3 regions of the Streptomyces flavovariabilis genome follow, and region 1 is predicted to be linked to each of the others. Evidence: riboswitches for the same ligand, from Rfam matches in the RefSeq annotation. Region 1 holds a riboswitch; each other region holds the start of a gene.
The links. A riboswitch is a leader RNA that binds a small molecule or an ion and turns the genes downstream of it on or off. The one in region 1 is predicted to bind cyclic di-AMP.
Positions count from the first base shown of each region.

Region 2: another riboswitch for cyclic di-AMP. It lies ahead of IO24_RS0130325 (transglycosylase SLT domain-containing protein); the one in region 1 lies ahead of IO24_RS0107040 (C40 family peptidase).
Region 3: another riboswitch for cyclic di-AMP. It lies ahead of IO24_RS0121860 (M23 family metallopeptidase); the one in region 1 lies ahead of IO24_RS0107040 (C40 family peptidase).

Region 1 is NZ_JNXD01000002.1:446,833-452,700, reverse strand. Features, by position in the region: gene IO24_RS0107055 (C40 family peptidase) at 1-805, opposite strand, end outside; gene IO24_RS0107050 (membrane protein) at 1,227-1,580, shown strand; gene IO24_RS0107045 (SLAC1 family transporter) at 1,558-2,499, opposite strand; gene IO24_RS0107040 (C40 family peptidase) at 2,578-3,756, opposite strand; cyclic di-AMP (ydaO/yuaA leader) riboswitch at 3,765-3,937, opposite strand; gene pcrA (DNA helicase PcrA) at 4,252-5,868, shown strand, end outside.
Region 2 is NZ_JNXD01000020.1:173,033-178,900, forward strand. Features, by position in the region: gene IO24_RS0130310 (glycosyltransferase family 2 protein) at 1-223, opposite strand, end outside; gene IO24_RS0130315 (GNAT family N-acetyltransferase) at 244-1,314, opposite strand; gene IO24_RS0130320 (Cof-type HAD-IIB family hydrolase) at 1,501-2,349, shown strand; gene IO24_RS0130325 (transglycosylase SLT domain-containing protein) at 2,313-3,080, opposite strand; cyclic di-AMP (ydaO/yuaA leader) riboswitch at 3,084-3,253, opposite strand; gene IO24_RS0130330 (polyprenyl synthetase family protein) at 3,764-4,774, shown strand; gene IO24_RS0130335 (LolA family protein) at 5,006-5,868, shown strand, end outside.
Region 3 is NZ_JNXD01000011.1:518,775-524,642, forward strand. Features, by position in the region: gene IO24_RS0121845 (dihydrofolate reductase family protein) at 1-771, shown strand, start outside; gene IO24_RS0121850 (alginate lyase family protein) at 977-2,098, shown strand; tRNA gene IO24_RS0121855 (tRNA-Met) at 2,153-2,226, shown strand; cyclic di-AMP (ydaO/yuaA leader) riboswitch at 2,457-2,613, shown strand; gene IO24_RS0121860 (M23 family metallopeptidase) at 2,625-3,659, shown strand; gene IO24_RS0121865 (aldo/keto reductase) at 3,811-4,755, shown strand; gene IO24_RS0121870 (PrsW family intramembrane metalloprotease) at 4,807-5,868, opposite strand, start outside.

The sequences.
Region 1 (5,868 bases):
CCGAGCAGTCGAAGGCGTTCGGGCCGGTGGCGCCCCAGACGTAGGGACTGCCGAGCTTCTGGTACGCGTAGGCGACGGCGGCGGACGCACGGGAGCTGGGCGCCTGGGACGGGGCGGCGCCGGGGGCCGTCAGGGTGTCCCGCGGGCCCGTCGAGCGGGTGGCGCGGTCCGGTGACACGCCGGGCCGGGAACGTTCCTGCGGGTCCAGCCGGGACAGCAGCTGCCGGGCGGAGCCCAGCTTGCCGGTGATGGTCTTCTTGTGCTGCTTCAGCTCCGTCCGGCGTGACTTCAGGGAGGTCAGCTCGATGTGGGCGGCCCCGCGCAGCTGCTCGATCTCCCGGAGCTGCTCGCGTACGCCCGCGACGGTGGCGTTCTGCCGGTTGCCGGCCCGCTCGACGAACTCGGCGTTCTCCAGGTAGCGGTCGGGATCGTCGGACAGGGCGAGCTGCATCGCGGGGTCGAGGCCGCCGGCGCGGTACTGGGCGGCGGCGACCGAACCCAGGGCGTCACGGGCGGAGTTGAGCCGCTCTTCCTTGCGTGCCGCCTGGTCCTGGAGGTCCTTCAGCCGCTGCCCGGCCGCTTCGGCCTTCTCCTTCGCGCCGTTGTACTTCTCGGTGGCGGCCTCAGCCTCCTGGTACAGCTTGTCCACCTTGGCCTTGACCTGGCCGGGGGTGAGCTGTGGTTCGGCGTGTCCGGTTCCGTCGAAGCCCGTCGCCGTCGCCGCGCCCGCGAGGGCGATCGTGGCGGCCGTACGGGCCTTGCCGCCACCCGTCGAGCGCTGTCGGGGCTTGCGGTGCGCTGCCACCTGGAGGCCACGTCCTTTCCTCGACCGCCGACCGGTGCGTGCGGCCGCCGGGGGAGCGGACGGGCGGCCTGCGCGTCCGGCGACGGCCCGCACCGGGGGGAGCGGATCGCCGCCGGACTTTTCGGCGGTGGTGTCCGACTGCCGCCCCTGGCCCGGGCGGCGGTGGGGAGCCGGGCACCTGGTGGAGGACGCTAAACCTCGCCGTGGCGGGCCGGTGGCAGGTGTGCGGAAGTGTCTGGAGAGGACCGGCGGTGACCGTATGCGACCGTGGTCCCGCACCGGCGCCGTCGACTTCACTCAGCGTGATGACCGATGCGCCGAACCCTGGGCGAGTGACCGTGATCGGGTGCTATGGGGCGCATATATGCATCACCGGGCCGGTGTCGGGTGGCCTCGGAGCCGCTGATTAGGCTCCGGCCTCATGGACGTACTCATCCACCTCTTCGTCGGCCTTCACATCATCGGCATCGCCGCGCTCCTGGGCGGCTTCCTCACCCAGATGAAGGCGATGGGCGAGGGTACCGCCCGCTACACCCCCGCGATGCTGCACGGCGCGCTCACGATGCTGGTCACCGGCGTGATCCTGATCGGTCTCAACCAGGCCGGCGACCAGTCGGTGAACAACATCAAGATCGGGGTGAAGCTGGCGCTGCTGATCGTGATCCTCGGCCTGGTCTATGTGAAACGGGACGACGAGAAGGTGGACAAGGGCCTCTTCGGCCTGGTCGGTCTGCTGACCACGGCGAACATCTTCATCGCCGTGCTCTGGACCTGACCCGGGGGCGCCCGGCGCCGGCCCGGGCCGAGGCGAGGGCCCAGGCGGTGCACCCGAGCCAGGCGGCCACCGCGATCCACAGCAGCGCCTGCCCGGCGACGTCGAGCCAGCGGGCGTCCAGGGCGTCGGCCACCGCCAGGGCGGCCGCGGCCGTCACGGCCGCGGCGAACACGGTCGCCCAGCGCCGCACGTCGTAGTGGTGCCGGGGCCAGAAGAGCTCGGCGAGGAGCAGGGCGACGCAGGCGATCAGCGCGAGCACGAGCAGCGTGACGGTGGTCGTGCGCAGGGCGCCGGTGTTCTCCTCGTTCCACAGATACAGGCGTGCGCTGTCGGCGCTGAGGAGTTTCGCCCCGGCCAGTGACGAGACGGCGAGGGCGCCGGCCGCGAGCCAGTGGTCGCCGCGGCCCTCCTCCACCTGCCGGGGCTGGAAGCGGAACAGGGCGAAGCCGTAGAGCGCGAGGCCCAGCCAGAACAGCACCAGGGCCGCGTGGGCGAGCCAGGCCGCCGCCTCGGCCGCGGCGAGCGTGGCGCCGAGCACGGCGAGCCCCTGGGTGGCCACACAGCGCAGGAACACCGTTCCGCGCCGCCCCCTGTCCTCCACGGTGAGCAGCACCGCCCAGAGCAGCAGGGCGAGAGCCAGCAGCGCCCCGGCGAGGGAGTGCCGGCCGGCCGCGGAGAAGCCGGTGCCGAGGACGGCGGCCGCCGCCACGGTGGTGAGCGCGGCCGGCGTCTCCGCCCGCCATCCGCCGGGCGCCCGCCGGGCGAGGCCCGCGGCCGCCGCCGGCCAGGCCGCGCAGGCCGGGACGAGAGCGATGCGGGAGAGGACCTCGTGGCCCGCCGAGTCGAGACCGACCGACACGATGCCGGTCGCCAGCGCATAGGTCGCCCACCAGGCGGCAAACGGAGAGGGACCGGACATAGCGCCGATGCTAGAGAGCGCCGCACGCGTTACGAGAGGGGCACGCGCGCGTGCCCCTCAAAATCGCAACGAGACCGCTCAGGCCGGGCGTACCACGCTGTGGATCGCCGACTCGCCGTCGTAGTAGATCGACTCCTCGCGCACATACGTGCCGGGCTTCGGGGCGTGGATCATCATGCCGTTGCCGATGTAGACCCCGACGTGGGTGACATCGTCGTAGAAGAAGACCAGGTCACCGGGCTGGGCCTGGGAGAGCGGGACCGTGGTGCCCGCGTTCACCTGGTCGTAGGTCGTGCGCGGCAGGGTGACGCCCGCGGCCTTCCAGGCGGCCTGGGTGAGGCCCGAGCAGTCGTAGGAGCCGGGGCCGACGGCGCCCCACACGTACGGCTTGCCGATCTGGGCGCGGGCGAAGGCGAGCGCCTTCTCGGCCTTGGTGGCGTACGAGGAGTCGGCCGGGGGCGTCGAGGAGGACGAGCCGGTGCCGGACGACCCCGACGACGATGATCCGCTGTCCTGCTGCCGGGCGGCCTCGTCCTGCGCCCGCTGCTGCGCGGCCTGCTGCCGGGCCAGCTCGTCGGCCTTGCGGGCGGCCTCCTCCCGCTTCTCCTTCTCGATCGCCGCGAGCCGGGCCTTCTCCTCGGCGGTCAGCTTCGACATCAGCTCGCGCGCGTCGGCGAGCTTGCGCTGGACGGTGGCCTTCGCCGTCTTCAGGTCGCCCTGCGAGTCGGTGAGCGTCTCGAGGCTCTCGGTGGCCTCCTGGCGCTTCTCCATCGTCTCGGACTGCTGCGTGACGTAGTCGTCGACCGCGACCTTCTGACGGCCCGTCATCCGGTCCATCAACTGGGTCTGGTCGAAGTAGTCCTGCGGGGTGTCGGCGAGCAGGAACGTCGCCGTGTCCGGGGCGGCGACGCCGGTGCGGTACTGGGCGGAGGCGAAGGAACCCAGCTGCTCGCGCGCCTCGTTGAGCTTCTGGGTGCGCTGGGCGACGTCGTCGAGGAGGGCGTCGGCGCGCTTGCGCTGCTTCGCGGTCTTCTCCTTGGCCGCGTTGTACTTGTCGGTCGCCGACTCGGCCTGGCGGTACAGGTCGTCGACCTTCTTCTCGACTTCCTCCAGGCTGGGCTTGTCGTCGGCCTCGGGGGCGGCGTTGGCCGACTGGGACAGCAGGGCCACGGACGTGAGGGCCGCCGTTGCGAGGGCGGGGGTCCGTATGCCTGCCACGCGCGTACCCGTAGGACGCGACTTGCGGTGCGACGCCAAGGGAGGCGACTCCTTCCATGTTCCGCCTACCGGGTTAGCTGTCGGGTTCGGGCGGGTGGTTCGGAAGGTTTGCCCTACGGCCTTCTCCGCGCAGGGAGTCGGGCCGATTCACCCCAGGTTCACGGTTGGGTCCCCGGCTCCGGCTGCCGCTGCGGCACGCCGGACTCGGCGGAGGCCGCGCGGCCCGGCGACGTTCGCCGGTGGGGGTCATGCGGCCTGGTCGCACCGTAGCCAATTCGTGTGGCCTCTGTGAAGGTTGATGGGTGATATGCCCGATACATTTTCGTGACCTTGCTCATGAGCATTGCAGAGGGTGAACAATCGAGGGGGGTTGGTCCTGGAAGATGCATGAATGCGGGGGCTGTAGCAGGGCGTGATCAGGTGGTCATGGACGGCGACAATGCGCCGCCCGGCGGGCGGCGTGATCCCTGGCGCGGGGCGATGTTCTCAGGGCGGCGGCGGGCTGTCAGTGGGGCGCCCTAGACTCGGAGAGCGATGAGCAGCCTCTTTGACGACAGCTTCCTGGCGAACCTCCAGGCCCAGCGGGGCCCCGCGGACGAGCCCCCGCCGCCACCCGAGGACGAGCACGTACCGGAGCCGATTCCGGACGATCTGTTCGGCGGGAAGTTCGACGCGCCCCCGGACCGGGACGCCTACTACCGGGACGGCGCCCCGCGCCCGGTGGTGGACACCGCCGCCCTCCTGCAGGGGCTGAACGACAACCAGCGCGCCGCCGTCGTCCACTCCGGCTCCCCGCTGCTCATCGTGGCCGGCGCCGGCTCCGGCAAGACCCGGGTGCTCACGCACCGCATCGCCCACCTCCTCGCCGAGCGGGACGTGCACCCGGGCCAGATCCTCGCGATCACCTTCACCAACAAGGCCGCCGGCGAGATGAAGGAGCGCGTCGAGCAGCTCGTGGGCCCGCGCGCCAACGCCATGTGGGTCATGACGTTCCACAGTGCGTGCGTGCGCATCCTCCGCCGGGAGAGCAAGAAGCTCGGCTTCACGTCCTCCTTCTCGATCTACGACGCCGCCGACTCCAAGCGCCTGATGGCCCTGGTCTGCCGCGACCTGGACCTCGACCCCAAGCGCTTCCCGCCGAAGTCCTTCAGCGCCAAGATCAGCAACCTGAAGAACGAGCTGATCGACGAGGAGGACTTCGCCGCCCAGGCCGCCGACGGTTTCGAGAAGACCCTCGCCCAGGCCTACGCGATGTACCAGTCACGGCTGCGCGAGGCGAACGCCCTCGACTTCGACGACCTGATCATGACGACGGTCAATCTCCTGCGCGCCTTCCCGGACGTCGCAGAGCACTACCGCCGCCGCTTCCGGCACGTCCTCGTGGACGAGTACCAGGACACCAACCACGCCCAGTACGCCCTCGTGCGGGAACTCGTCGGCACCTTCGAGCATCCCGTCGACGTACCGCCCGAGGCCGAGGTCCCGCCCGCCGAGCTGTGCGTGGTGGGTGACGCCGACCAGTCGATCTACGCCTTCCGTGGCGCGACGATCCGCAACATCCTCCAGTTCGAGGAGGACTACCCGGACGCGACGACGATCCTGCTCGAGCAGAACTACCGCTCCACCCAGACGATCCTCAGCGCGGCCAACGCGGTCATCGAGCGCAACGAGTCCCGCCGCCCCAAGAACCTGTGGACCAACGCGGGCGCGGGCGCCACGATCACCGGCTACGTCGCCGACACCGAGCACGACGAGGCGCAGTTCGTCGCCGACGAGATAGACCGCCTCACGGACGCGGGCGAGGCCAAGGCCGGCGACGTCGCCGTCTTCTACCGCACCAACGCCCAGTCCCGTGTCTTCGAAGAAATCTTCATCCGCGTCGGCCTGCCCTACAAGGTCGTCGGCGGTGTCCGCTTCTACGAGCGCAAGGAGGTCCGGGACGTCCTGGCCTACCTGCGCGTGCTGGCCAACCCGGAGGACTCGGTGCCGCTGCGCCGGATCCTCAACGTCCCCAAGCGGGGCATCGGCGACCGCGCCGAGGCGATGATCGACGCCCTGTCCCAGCGGGAGAAGATCAGCTTCCCGCAGGCGCTCAAGCGCGTCGACGAGGCGTACGGCATGGCCGCGCGCTCCACCAACGCCGTCAAGCGG
Region 2 (5,868 bases), on a different contig from region 1:
CGGCCCTGGGATCCGCTCCCCGCGGCACCCGCCCGAGCAGCGTGCCCACGGGCCTGCCGCCCTTCCTGACCAGCACGAACACCTCACCGTGCGTCACGGGCGGGCTCCCCGGGCCAGGTCTGAGCACCGCCGCGTCACCGTCGAGGTCCAGTTCGGCGACCTGCACCACCCCGATGTCCAGGAACCGCCGTATCTCCTCCTGCGCACGCGCCGAACGGGCCATGCGCCCACCCCCCTTGTGTGTCAGGTACGGCGCAGCCGTGCCGCGCCCTTCAGCGTCCGCGCGGCCAGCGACGCGAGCCGCGGCCTGCCGCGGACGAAGCTGTGCGCGCGACGCGCCGGCTCGCGGCTCAGCCAGTGCAGCGCGGCGCCGGCCCCCGGCCGGGTCACCGCGCCCTCGTACACGGGCAGTTCGCCCGTCTTCAGCGCGTCCTTGTACTCGGCCGCGCCCCGCCCCAGGTCGAGCATGCCGATGCCGTCGGCGGCAGCCGCCTCGGCCATGCGCAGGTGCAGCACCAGACCCGGCGAGAACTTGGCGAACTCCGGGTCGTAGGCCGGGAACCAGCAGGCCAGCACCGAGGCCGAACGCAGCCCGAAGTGCGCGGCGACGGGCCGCTCCCCGGCGTACAGCGCGGACAGCGTGCCGCTGCACTCCGGCGCCCGGGTGCGGGCCAGCTGCCCGACGAGCCGGGTGATCCACTCCTGGGCGAACCGGTCCCGGCGGCCGGTCCTGCGGTACTGCGCGGACTTCCACTCCATGAGCGTGCGCAGCGCGGCCGGATCGCGTTCGTCGAACACGAACCGCAGCTCGCCGGCCTGCCGGCCCAGCTTGCGCCCCTTGGCCAGGGTGGACTTCAGGAACTTCGGCGACTGCGCGCGCAGCACCGACTCGTACGTCTCGTAGCCCTTCTCCACGTCGATGACGTAGGTGGCGTGCTCCTCGGCGGCGTACCGGACGAACAGCCGCTGCTCGGCCTCCAGGTTGTCGAAGGCGAAGCTCGACACCGAGCAGGCCTTCAGCAGTTCGCCCGTCTCCAGGTCCAGGCCCGGCCGCAGGATCGCGCCCTGCGCGTCCGAGACGCCGAGCCCGATCGCCCGGCCCTGCCCCAACGGGCCCCGCTCATAGGGCAGGAAGCCGGCCGGTTCCGTCCCCTCGTACACCACGGCGACCCGGGCCCCCGGCCTGACCCGGCCGACGGCTTCGGTGAACTCCGGCTCCATGAAGGGGTTGCGTGGTGTCTCGGAGGCCGCGCGCAGTGCACGCCAGCGCTCCCTCTCCCCTTCGCCGAGCTCCCCGGGCCCAGCCACGCGAATGCGCCCACTGCTCAACCTGACCCCCCGATCAAGTCCCCCCTGGACACTTGGAAGGTACCGCTCGATGCGCCCCCACGGGTAGGTAGCGGAGCATGTTGTTGCCAACCGGTGCAGAGGCCTTCAACCGGGCAATCGGCGTCCGTGGTGCGATGAAACGAAGGGGCGCACTGTCCGTATTCTCTGATCATGGCCGCACCCATCGCATATTCACTCATCGCCACCGATCTGGACGGGACGCTGCTGCGCGGCGACGACACCCTCTCCGACCGGTCTCTCGCCGCGCTCGCGCGGGTGGCGGACGCCGGTGCCCAGCACCTCGTGGTGACGGGCCGGCCGGCGCCGAGAGTGCGGCCGCTCCTGGACGACCTCGGATGCACGGGGCTCGCGGTGTGCGGGCAGGGCGCGCAGGTGTACGACGCCGGCGCGGACCGGCTGCTGTGGTCCATCACGCTGGACAGGGAGCTGGCCGAGACCGCCCTCGGCAAGATCGAGGCCGAGGTGGGGCAGGTGTACGCGGCGGTCGACCAGGACGGGGTCGACGGGCTCACGCTGATCGAGCCGGGCTATCTGATGCCGCACCCGACCCTGCCCGCCGTCCGGGTCGACCGGCGCGACGAGCTGTGGGGCGAGCCCATCAGCAAGGTGCTGCTGCGGCATCCCCATCTGTCGGACGACGAGTTGGCGGCGACGGCCCGCTCGGTGGTCGGCTCACTGGCGACGGTGACGATGTCGGGGCCCGGCACGGTCGAGCTCCAGCCGTGCGGGATCACCAAGGCGACGGGCCTGGCACTGGCCGCCGAGCATCTGGGGCTGCGGCCGGCGGACACCATCGCCTTCGGCGACATGCCCAACGACATCCCGATGTTCGACTGGGCCGGCCACGGCGTCGCGATGGCCAACGCCCATCCCGAACTCAAGGCCGTGGCCGACGAGGTCACCCTGTCGAACGAGGACGACGGCATCGCCGTCGTCCTCGAGCGACTGCTGGGCGGGACGGCTCAGTACGGGCCGTTGACGTTGTCGATCGAGCCGTAGCGGTCGGCCGCGTAGTTGCAGGCCGCGGTGATGTTGGCGACGGGGTCGTACGGGTCCCACGACGTGCCGTCCACGTGGTAGGCCTGGAAGGTCGGGTCGATGGTCTGGAGGAGGCCCTTGGACGGGGTGCCCTTGGCGGCGTTGGAGTCCCAGTTGTTGATCGCCTGGGGGTTGCCGGACGACTCGCGCATGATGTTGCGGTGGATGCCGTCGTAGGACCCGGGGATCCCCTTCTGCGCCATGATGTCCAGCGCCTCGCGGATCCACCCGTCCAGGTTGTCGGCGTAGGTCTTCGCGGAGGCCTGGGTGGCCTGGGCGACACCGCCGGCGGGCTTGGCGGGGGCGGACGACTTGGTCGCCGTCTTCTTCGCGGCGTCCGTCTTGGTGGCCTTCACCGTCAGCTTCAGACCCGGGTGGATGAGCTTCGGGTCGTCGCCGACGGCGGCGCGGTTGTCCTTGTAGAGCTGCTTCCAGCCGCCCGGGACGTCGTACTTGTCCGCGATGCGGGCGAGCGAGTCGCCCTTGGTCACGGTGTACGTCAGGGGCTTGGCGGGCTGGGCCGCCTGCGGCACGGACTGTGCGGCGGCGGGGGCGCTCTGGGGCTCGGCGGCGCTCGCGTGGGTGGCGCCGAGGAGCGGAAGGGTGAGTGCGGCTCCGCCGGTTCCGGCGGCGATGAAGCCTCGGGTCAGCGGGTTGGTTCTGGGGCGACGGTGCTTGCCTCGTCCGGCCATGGCGATGTTCCTCTCCGGCGCCTGCGAGGTGAGCTGTCGGGTTCGGGCCGGGAGGTGCCCGGCCGCGTACGGCGCTGTGTGCCGTGCGCGGCTTCACCCCGAGCCGTGCCGCTGTGCGGACCGGCGACTTACCTGGGTCCCCCGCTCCTGCCCTGCGTGAGTGAGTCGGTTCCGGTGGGGTGTCCGGGCGGCGGCAGGATTAGGCGTCCGCCGGACAGGCCCGGAACGTATGCGAGAGCACATGTCGGGAACAAGCACCTCAGTCACATATCGCGCGGTTGACCTTGGTCGGGGGTGTTTGGGTCGCTTGATCCTTTGCGGGAGCCAAGGCTCAACTGGCGTGAGTGGGAAGGCGGTAGGGGCCGTGGTGGAGGTGGGGTGGAAAAGGGGGGTAAGTGATTCAACTCACTGATCACGAGTCCATAGGGCAATTTCCACCAAGAGGAATTCGCTGATCTATCACGGCAAATCGTGCATACTTCGCTAGATTTGTGTAAGTCGATAAATATCTGTTCTTATGGGTTGATCGAAAACATAACGGTCGTGATCGGATACCGCCCGGCCTGTAACCACGGGCGCTGGCGGTGATCGAAACGTGACCGGATACGCTGACTCGAGTGAGGGCAGCGACCTATCGACAATCCGCATAATCACCGGCAGACACAGCAGACAGGAGACCCCTCGTGACCGACGTCGGGCCGTTCGGGCTGAGCGTGCGGGACCAGGCTCTGGAAGCCGATGTCCAGGCCGGAATGGCGGCTGTCGAGGAAGGCTTGCTCGAGGCCACCAAGAGCGAGGTGCCCTTCATCACGGAGGCCGCCCAGCACCTGGTGCGGGCCGGCGGCAAGCGGTTCCGCCCGCTGCTCGTGATGCTCTCCGCCCAGTTCGGTGACCGGTACGCACCCGGGATCGTGCCGTCGGCCGTCGTCGTGGAGCTGACCCACCTCGCCACGCTGTACCACGACGACGTGATGGACGAGGCCGCCGTGCGCCGCGGCGTCGCGAGCGCGAACGCCCGCTGGGGCAACTCCGTCGCGGTCCTCACCGGCGACTTCCTCTTCGCCCGCGCCTCGCACATCCTGGCCGACCTCGGCCCGGAGGCCGTTCGGGTGCAGGCCGAGGCGTTCGAGCGGCTGGTGACCGGCCAGATCCTGGAGACGGCCGGACCGCAGGACGGCCGCGACCCCGTCGGGCACTACCTGGACGTGCTGGGCGGCAAGACCGGCTCGCTGGTCGCCGTGTCGTGCCGGTTCGGCGCGATGATGTCCGGCGCCGACGAGACGGTCGTACACGTCCTGACCCAGTACGGCGAGCGGCTCGGCGTCGCCTTCCAGCTCGCGGACGACGTCCTGGACATCGCCTCCGACTCCCACGAGTCCGGCAAGACCCCCGGCACCGACCTGCGCGAGGGCATCTCCACGCTGCCTGTGCTGCGGCTGCGCGAGCGGGCGGCCCGGCTCGGGCTCGCCGAGGACATCGCCCTGTGCGAGCTGCTCGACTCCGACCTCACCGACGACGAACGGCACGCCGAGGCCCTGCGCCTGCTGCGCGCCCACCCGGCACTGGAGCAGGCCCGGCGGGACACCGTCCGCTACGCCCAGGACGCCCGTTCGGCGCTGGCGCCCCTGCCGGAGTGCACCGCGAAGACGGCGCTCCTGGAGCTGTGCGACGCGGTGGTGCACCGGGCCGGCTAGCACCTCTTTCCCGTCCGACCCCTACGGGTCGGGGGAGAAGCCGCCCTTCCATGTCATACCCCAGCAGTACATGGAGTTGAGTCCGGGGTCTGACGTATCTCCCTGGCCGATTTGGTCAGATGGACACCACGGAAAACACCACTCCTCACCTGTTCGGGTGAGAATGGCGGCTCAGGGACGAGTGCGTGCACGGCACGGACAGCCGCCGCCGACCATGGAGGTAGGGCACACATGGCACCGTACGCATCCGACGACAGCACGACCGCCGGAGAGGTCGACGAGCAGCGCTCCGGGCGGCGCACAGCCGCACGGTACATCGTCCCGGTCACGGTGATCGGGGTGGCGGCCGCGACGATCGGGCTGGTCCCCGCACTCGCCGACTCCGGCGACCCCGACCTCCCGAAGATCACCGCACAGCAGCTCATCGAGAAGATGGCCAAGTCCGACGTCGAGCAGCTCTCCGGCACGGTGAAGATCAGCACCGACCTCGGCCTGCCGAACCTCGGCGGCCTGGAATCCGGCCTGCTGTCCGGCGCCGCGGGCCAGGGCGAGGGCGGCTCCTCCGCCGACCCGACGGCCAAGCTCACCGAACTGGCCTCCGGCACGCACACCCTGCGCGTCGCCGCCGACGGCCCGGACCGGCAGAAGCTGTCCCTGCTGGAGAACGCCGCCGAGTACAGCCTCATCCACAACGGCAAGGACGTCTGGGGCTACGACAGCAAGTCCAACGAGGTCTACCACGGCACCTCCTCCGAGAGCCCGGAGCGCGGGAAGGACCAGCAGCCGCCGACCATGCCGAAGGACTTCGCCGAGGAGGCCCTGAAGGCGGTCGACGACACGACGTCCGTGACCGTGGACGGCACCGCCCAGGTCGCCGGCCGGGACGCCTACAAGCTGGTCGTCAAGCCGAAGCAGTCCGGCTCGACGGTCGGTGCGATCACGGTGGCCGTGGACGCGAAGACCGGCATGCCGCTGAAGTTCACGCTGACCCCGGCGAGCGGCGGCGCGGCCGTCGTCGACGCGGGCTTCACGAAGGTCAGCTTCGCCAGGCCGGCCGCCTCGACCTTCGACTTCACCCCGCCCAAGGGTGCGAA
Region 3 (5,868 bases), on a different contig from region 1:
GGCCTCGCCACCGACGTCGTCCCGCTCGGCCCCGACCTCGACTGGCGGCGGCTCCTCACGCACCTGCACGACGTCCGGGGCGTACGGCGGCTCATGGTCGAGGGCGGCGGCCTGATCCACACCCAGCTCCTCACCCAGGGCCTGGCCGACGAACTCCAGCTGGTCCTCGCCCCGCTCTTCGTGGGCGACCCCCGGGCACCCCGCCTCTTCGGCCCCGGCGGCTACCAGGGCGGCCGCCTGCGGCTGCTGGAGTCACGGCAGATCGAGGACGTGGTCCTCATGCGCTACGAACCGACCGCCCCGGGCACCGGCCCCCTGCCCACCGCCGCCGACCACCACTGGCTGACTCTCGCCTGCGAACTGGCCGAGCGCTGCCCGCCGTCGGACACGGCGTTCAGCGTGGGCGCGGTCGTGGTCGCCGCCGACGGCACGGAACTGGCCCGCGGCCACTCCCGCGAGGCCGGCGACCCGGTCGTGCACGCCGAGGAGGCGGCCCTCGCCAAACTCGACCCGGCCGACCCGCGCCTGCCCGGCGCGACGGTGTACAGCAGCCTGGAGCCCTGCGCCCGCCGCGCCTCCCGCCCCGCCCCCTGCGCCCGGCTGATCCTCGACGCGGGCGTACGACGGGTCGTCACGGCCTGGCGCGAGCCGGACACCTTCGTGACGGACGCCGACGGCAGCGGCCTTCTCGCAGCCCAGGGAGTGGAGGTCGTCGTCCTCCCGGAGCACGAGGAGCGGGCCCAGGCCCCGAACCGCCACCTGCCGGGCTGAGTGCGGGCCGATCGGCCCAACAGATCCTGCGTCCGCACCACCGCCCGGGCCACGCTGCCTCCAGGGCCAGGACGAGAGCACGGAGGCGGCGGCCATGAGGTCAGCGGGGAGACGACGGACGGCGGCACTGCTCCTCGTGCCTCTGGTCACCGCGCTCGCCCTGCTCGTCCCCTCCTTCGATGCCGACGGTCCGGACGCCCGCACCATGGGCCCGGCCCTGTCCTCCGACGCCGCGTTCACCCATCCCGGCGTCCTCGTCGACCGGGACCAGCTGGACGCCCTGCGCGAGCACGTCACCGCCGGGCGGCAGCCCTGGCTGAAGGCGTACCTCGCGATGCGGGACAGCGTGTACGGCTCCTACCGGTACCGGGCCGAGCCGCACGAGACCGTCGTCTGCCCGGCCGGTGACCTTCGGGGCCGGGGCTGCGCCGAGGAGCGTGCGGACGCCCTGGCCGCCTACACCCAGGCCCTGCTCTTCACCGTCACCGGCGAGCGGCGGCACGCGGAGAAGGCCCGGCAGATCATGGACGCCTGGTCGGCAACGCTGCGCCGGCACACCGGGGAGAAGGCCGCGTTGCAGGCCGGCTGGACCGGGTCGGTCTGGGCCCGGGCCGCCGAGATCGTGCGGCACACGCCCGGCGCGGGCTGGCCGGCCGCGCGGGTGCGGGGCTTCGAGGACATGCTGCGCACCGTCCACCTTCCCCAAGTCACCTCGTCCGACCCGGACTTCACCGGCACCTGGGACCTCGTGGCGACCGACGCGGTCATCTCCGTCGCCGTGTTCCTCGAGGACCGCCGGGCCTTCGACCACGCCCTGGAACGCTTCCGGGAGCGGGTGCCCGCCTACTTCTACCTGGAGGAGGACGGCCCCGTGCCGCTCACCGTGCCCGGCTCCGGCGTGGACGGCCCGCAGCGCATGGCGTCGTACTGGTTCGGGCAGACCACCTACCGCGACGGCGTCTCCCAGGAGACCTGTCGCAGCTTCCGGCACGTCGGCGCCTCGCTCGCCGCCACCGCCCACATCGCCGAGACGGCCTGGCACCAGGGCGTCGACCTCTACGGCGGGAGCGAGGACCGGCTGGCGGCCGCGCTCGCCCTGCACGCCCGCCACGAGCTGGGCGAACGCGCACCCGAGTGGCTGTGCGGCGGGCGCGTCGAACGGAACCTCGGACCCCATCTGGAGGTCGCCCTCCACCACCTGGAGGAACGGCGCGGCCGGCCCGTCCCGGCCGCGCACGAGCTGGCCGCACGGGCCCGGCCCGCCGGCACCGACGACCTGTTCACCGCCTGGGAGACCCTGACCCACGCGGGCGCCCCGGCGGGCTGAGCGGAGGGTGTGCACGAGGTGCCCCGCGGATGGCGTACACTGGAGTCACAACGACGCGGGGTGGAGCAGCTCGGTAGCTCGCTGGGCTCATAACCCAGAGGTCGCAGGTTCAAATCCTGTCCCCGCTACTGAAGGCCGAGGGCCGGAGAACCACCCCGTTCCGCACCGCAACTGACGCACCGTCAAAACTCGTCAGTTACTTGTGTGGCGGTCAACTCGCCCGATTTAGCCCCGTCATGGCAGGTAAGTCCGCACGAAAAAGGTTAATGATCAAGTGGAATCGCTGGAATACCCCTCGCGCGTCTATTAACGTTCGATAACGCAGCGCGGTCGTCCCAGCCGTCACAGAAGGCGGCTCCGTGCGCACGTGCCGAATCCCGAAAGGGAACCGGGGAACCACCACTTGGGGTGAATCGGGCGTATACCACCGTGGCAGCACGGCCGGTATACGCGCGTAGGAGACCTTCCTGCTCCGAACCCGTCAGCTAACCCGGTAGGCGAGAAGGAAGGAAAGGAGCACGCCCACGTGGCGTCCAACCGGCCTGCCCCCGCGGCCCCGTTCGCGCCGAAGCGCGACACAGACACCTTCGGCTACGGCGGTCAGCACACCGACGAGGGCCCGTTCCAGGAGTGGAACCCCACCGAGGAGTCCATCCGTCCCGTCCGCGGCCGGCATCGCGTCACCAAGCAGCGCGGCGGAGGCCTCGCCCGCAGCTCCACCGTCCTGGGCGTCGGCGTCATAGCCGCCGTGGGTGCCGGCGGCATGGCCAGTGCCCAGACCGGCAAGCCCCCGGTGTCCATCTCCGTCCCGGACCTGCCCTCGGTGGGTTCCCTCATCTCGGACGACGACACCCCCGAAGGTTCCGCCACCCCGCTCAGCAGCCTCGGCACCGTCACGGCGGACACCGAGCAGGGCACCTCCGAAGCCGGCGCCGGTGAGGCGCTGCGCGCCCGGATCATGGCCCAGGTCGAGCACCAGCAGGACCAGATCGAGACCAAGGCCGCCCAGGACGCCGCGGCCGCCGCCGAGAAGGCAGCCGCGGACGCCGTCGCCAAGGCGGAGAGGGAAGCCAAGGCCAAGGCCGCCGAAGCCAAGAAGAAGGCGGAGGAGGAGGCCAGGAAGAAGGCCGAGGCCGAGCGGCTCGCCGCCCTCGCCAAGCAGTTCACGCTGCCGACCTCCTCGTACACCATCAGCTCCAGCTTCGGCCAGGCCGGCGCCTACTGGTCCTCCGGCTACCACACCGGCCTCGACTTCGCCGCCCCCACGGGCACGCCGATCAAGGCCGTCCACAGCGGCACCATCACCGAGGCGGGCTGGAACGGCTCGTACGGCTACAAGACCGTCCTCACCCTCGATGACGGCACCGAGATCTGGTACGCGCACCAGTCCTCCATCGGCGTCAGCGTCGGCCAGAAGGTCAGCACCGGCGACGTCATCGGCCGCGTGGGCGCCACCGGCAACGTCACCGGGGCGCACCTTCACCTCGAGGTCCACTCCGGTGGATCCTCGAGCGGCATCGACCCGATGGCCTGGCTGCGCGGCAAGGGACTGAACCCGTAAGCGGTACACGCCCGTTGAAGCACCGGCGACCCTGACGACGACCCCCCGACGTCAGGGCCGCCGGTTCTTTCGGCGTGCCACGGGACGGGCTTACGGAAGCTTTGCGTCAACTGCGGAATGAGGCGCTCCGGTACGGGCGTTGACAGTGGCCATGACTTCTCTCCGCAAGCTCGGCTCCTCCGACCTCGAGATCTTCCCGCTCGCCCTCGGCGGCAACGTCTTCGGCTGGACCGCCGACCAGGACCAGTCGTTCGCCGTCCTCGACGCCTACACCGCCGCCGGCGGCAACTTCATCGACACTGCCGACTCCTACTCGGCCTGGGGCGAGGGCAACCGGGGCGGGGAATCCGAGACCGTCCTCGGAGCGTGGCTCAAGGCCCGCGGCAACCGCTCGGACGTCGTCGTCGCCACGAAGGTCAGCCAGCACCCCGAGTTCCGCGGCCTGTCCGCCGACACCATCAAGGCCGCCGCCGACGCCTCCCTGCGGCGCCTCGGCACCGACCACATCGACCTGTACTACACGCACTTCGACCAGCCCGACGTGCCCGTCGAGGAGATCATCGGCGCGCTCGACAGTCTCGTGAAGGCCGGGAAGGTGCGGCACATCGCCGCCTCCAACATCTCCGCCGAGCGGCTGCGGGCGTCCCTGGAGTTCTCCGAACGCGAGGGACTCGCCCGGTACGTCGCCCTCCAGCCGCACTACAACCTGGTCTCCCGCGACACCTACGAGGGCGAGCTCCGGGACCTCGCCGAGCGGACCGGTCTGGCCGCCGTGCCGTACTTCGCGCTCGCGTCCGGCTTCCTCACGGGCAAGTACCGGCCCGGCACGACCGTGGCGAGCGCGCGGGCGGGGAGTGCGGCCACGCACCTGGAGACCGAGCGAGGGCGGCGAGTGCTCGCCGCCCTCGACGAGATCGCCGGGGCGCACGACGTACCCGTGGCCACGGTGGCTCTGGCGTGGCTGGCCGCCCAGCCGACCGTGGCGGCGCCGATCGCTTCCGCGCGGACGGTGGAGCAGCTGCCCGCGCTGACCGGCGTCGGCGAGCTGACGCTCTCGGAGGCCGAGATCGGGCGGCTCACGCAGGCCTCGGCCTGATCCCGGGTCTCGGCCCGCTCCCGGGTCTCGGCCTGATCCGGACGGCAGGTTTCAGGAGCGGTACGGGTTGTACGCGGGGTACGGCGCCGGCTGGGGGCCGTACCCGTACACCCCGTACACCGGCCAGGGCGGGGCCGCCACCGGGACCGGAGGGGCGGTGATCCGCGCCGCGTGGTCCAGCGCGGGGCGGGCCGCTTCCCGGCGCCGCCACAGTTCGCCGAGCAGTTCCCGCTCCCGTTCGGCGAAATCCGCCCCGGCGCGGTCCCGCCGGGCCCGGTGCCGCAGGAACGCCAGGGACGTCGCATACGCCTCGTACCGCGCCACCTCCCGGGCCGCCGCCCTGCCCGCGTGACGCCGGGCGTACTGGCGGGCGATCCGCCGGGCCCGCATCGAGCCGAGCGCGTACGGCTCCGCCGGGGTCAGCCAGCCGGCCACGGCGTAGGCGGGCAGCTCCGCACGTACGGTCTTCAGCTCCCGCTGCCGGGTCCAGATCACCAGCCACGTCAGCAGCCCGAAGATGGGCACCATGAACGCCGCGTAGACGGCGAAGAACCCGTACTCGCCGAAGGCCGAGGAGCCGTTCCACATCGCGTGCATGCCCATCGCGAGGAGCAGCCCGGCCAGCGGGAAGGCGCCGCGGCGCAGGTGCCGGCGGTCCGCCGAGAGCGCGGAGATACCGAAGCCGATGCCGGTGAGGACCGTGAACAGGGGGTGCGCGAACGGCGACATGACGATGCGCACGAAGAAGGTCGCCGCCGTGACGGAGGCGATGCCGGTGCCGCCGGTGAGCTGGTCGGTGCCGAAGGCGGTGCCCAGGTAGAGGATGTTCTCCGTGAACGCGAAGCCGGTGGCGGTCACGCCGGCTATGACGACGCCGTCGAGGATGCCGGTGAAGTCCCGGCGCCGGAAGAGGAAGACCAGGAGGACAGCCGCGGCTTTCGCCGACTCCTCGACCACCGGCGCTATCACGGTCGCGCCGAGGGTGTCCGCGCTGGACGGGTCCGCCGTCGCCGTCGCTATCCATCTCGTCGCGAAGCTGTTGGCGACGATCGCTATCAGCGCCGCCGCGCAGGCGCCCCAGGCGAAGCAGAACAGCAGATTCCGCCAGGGGCC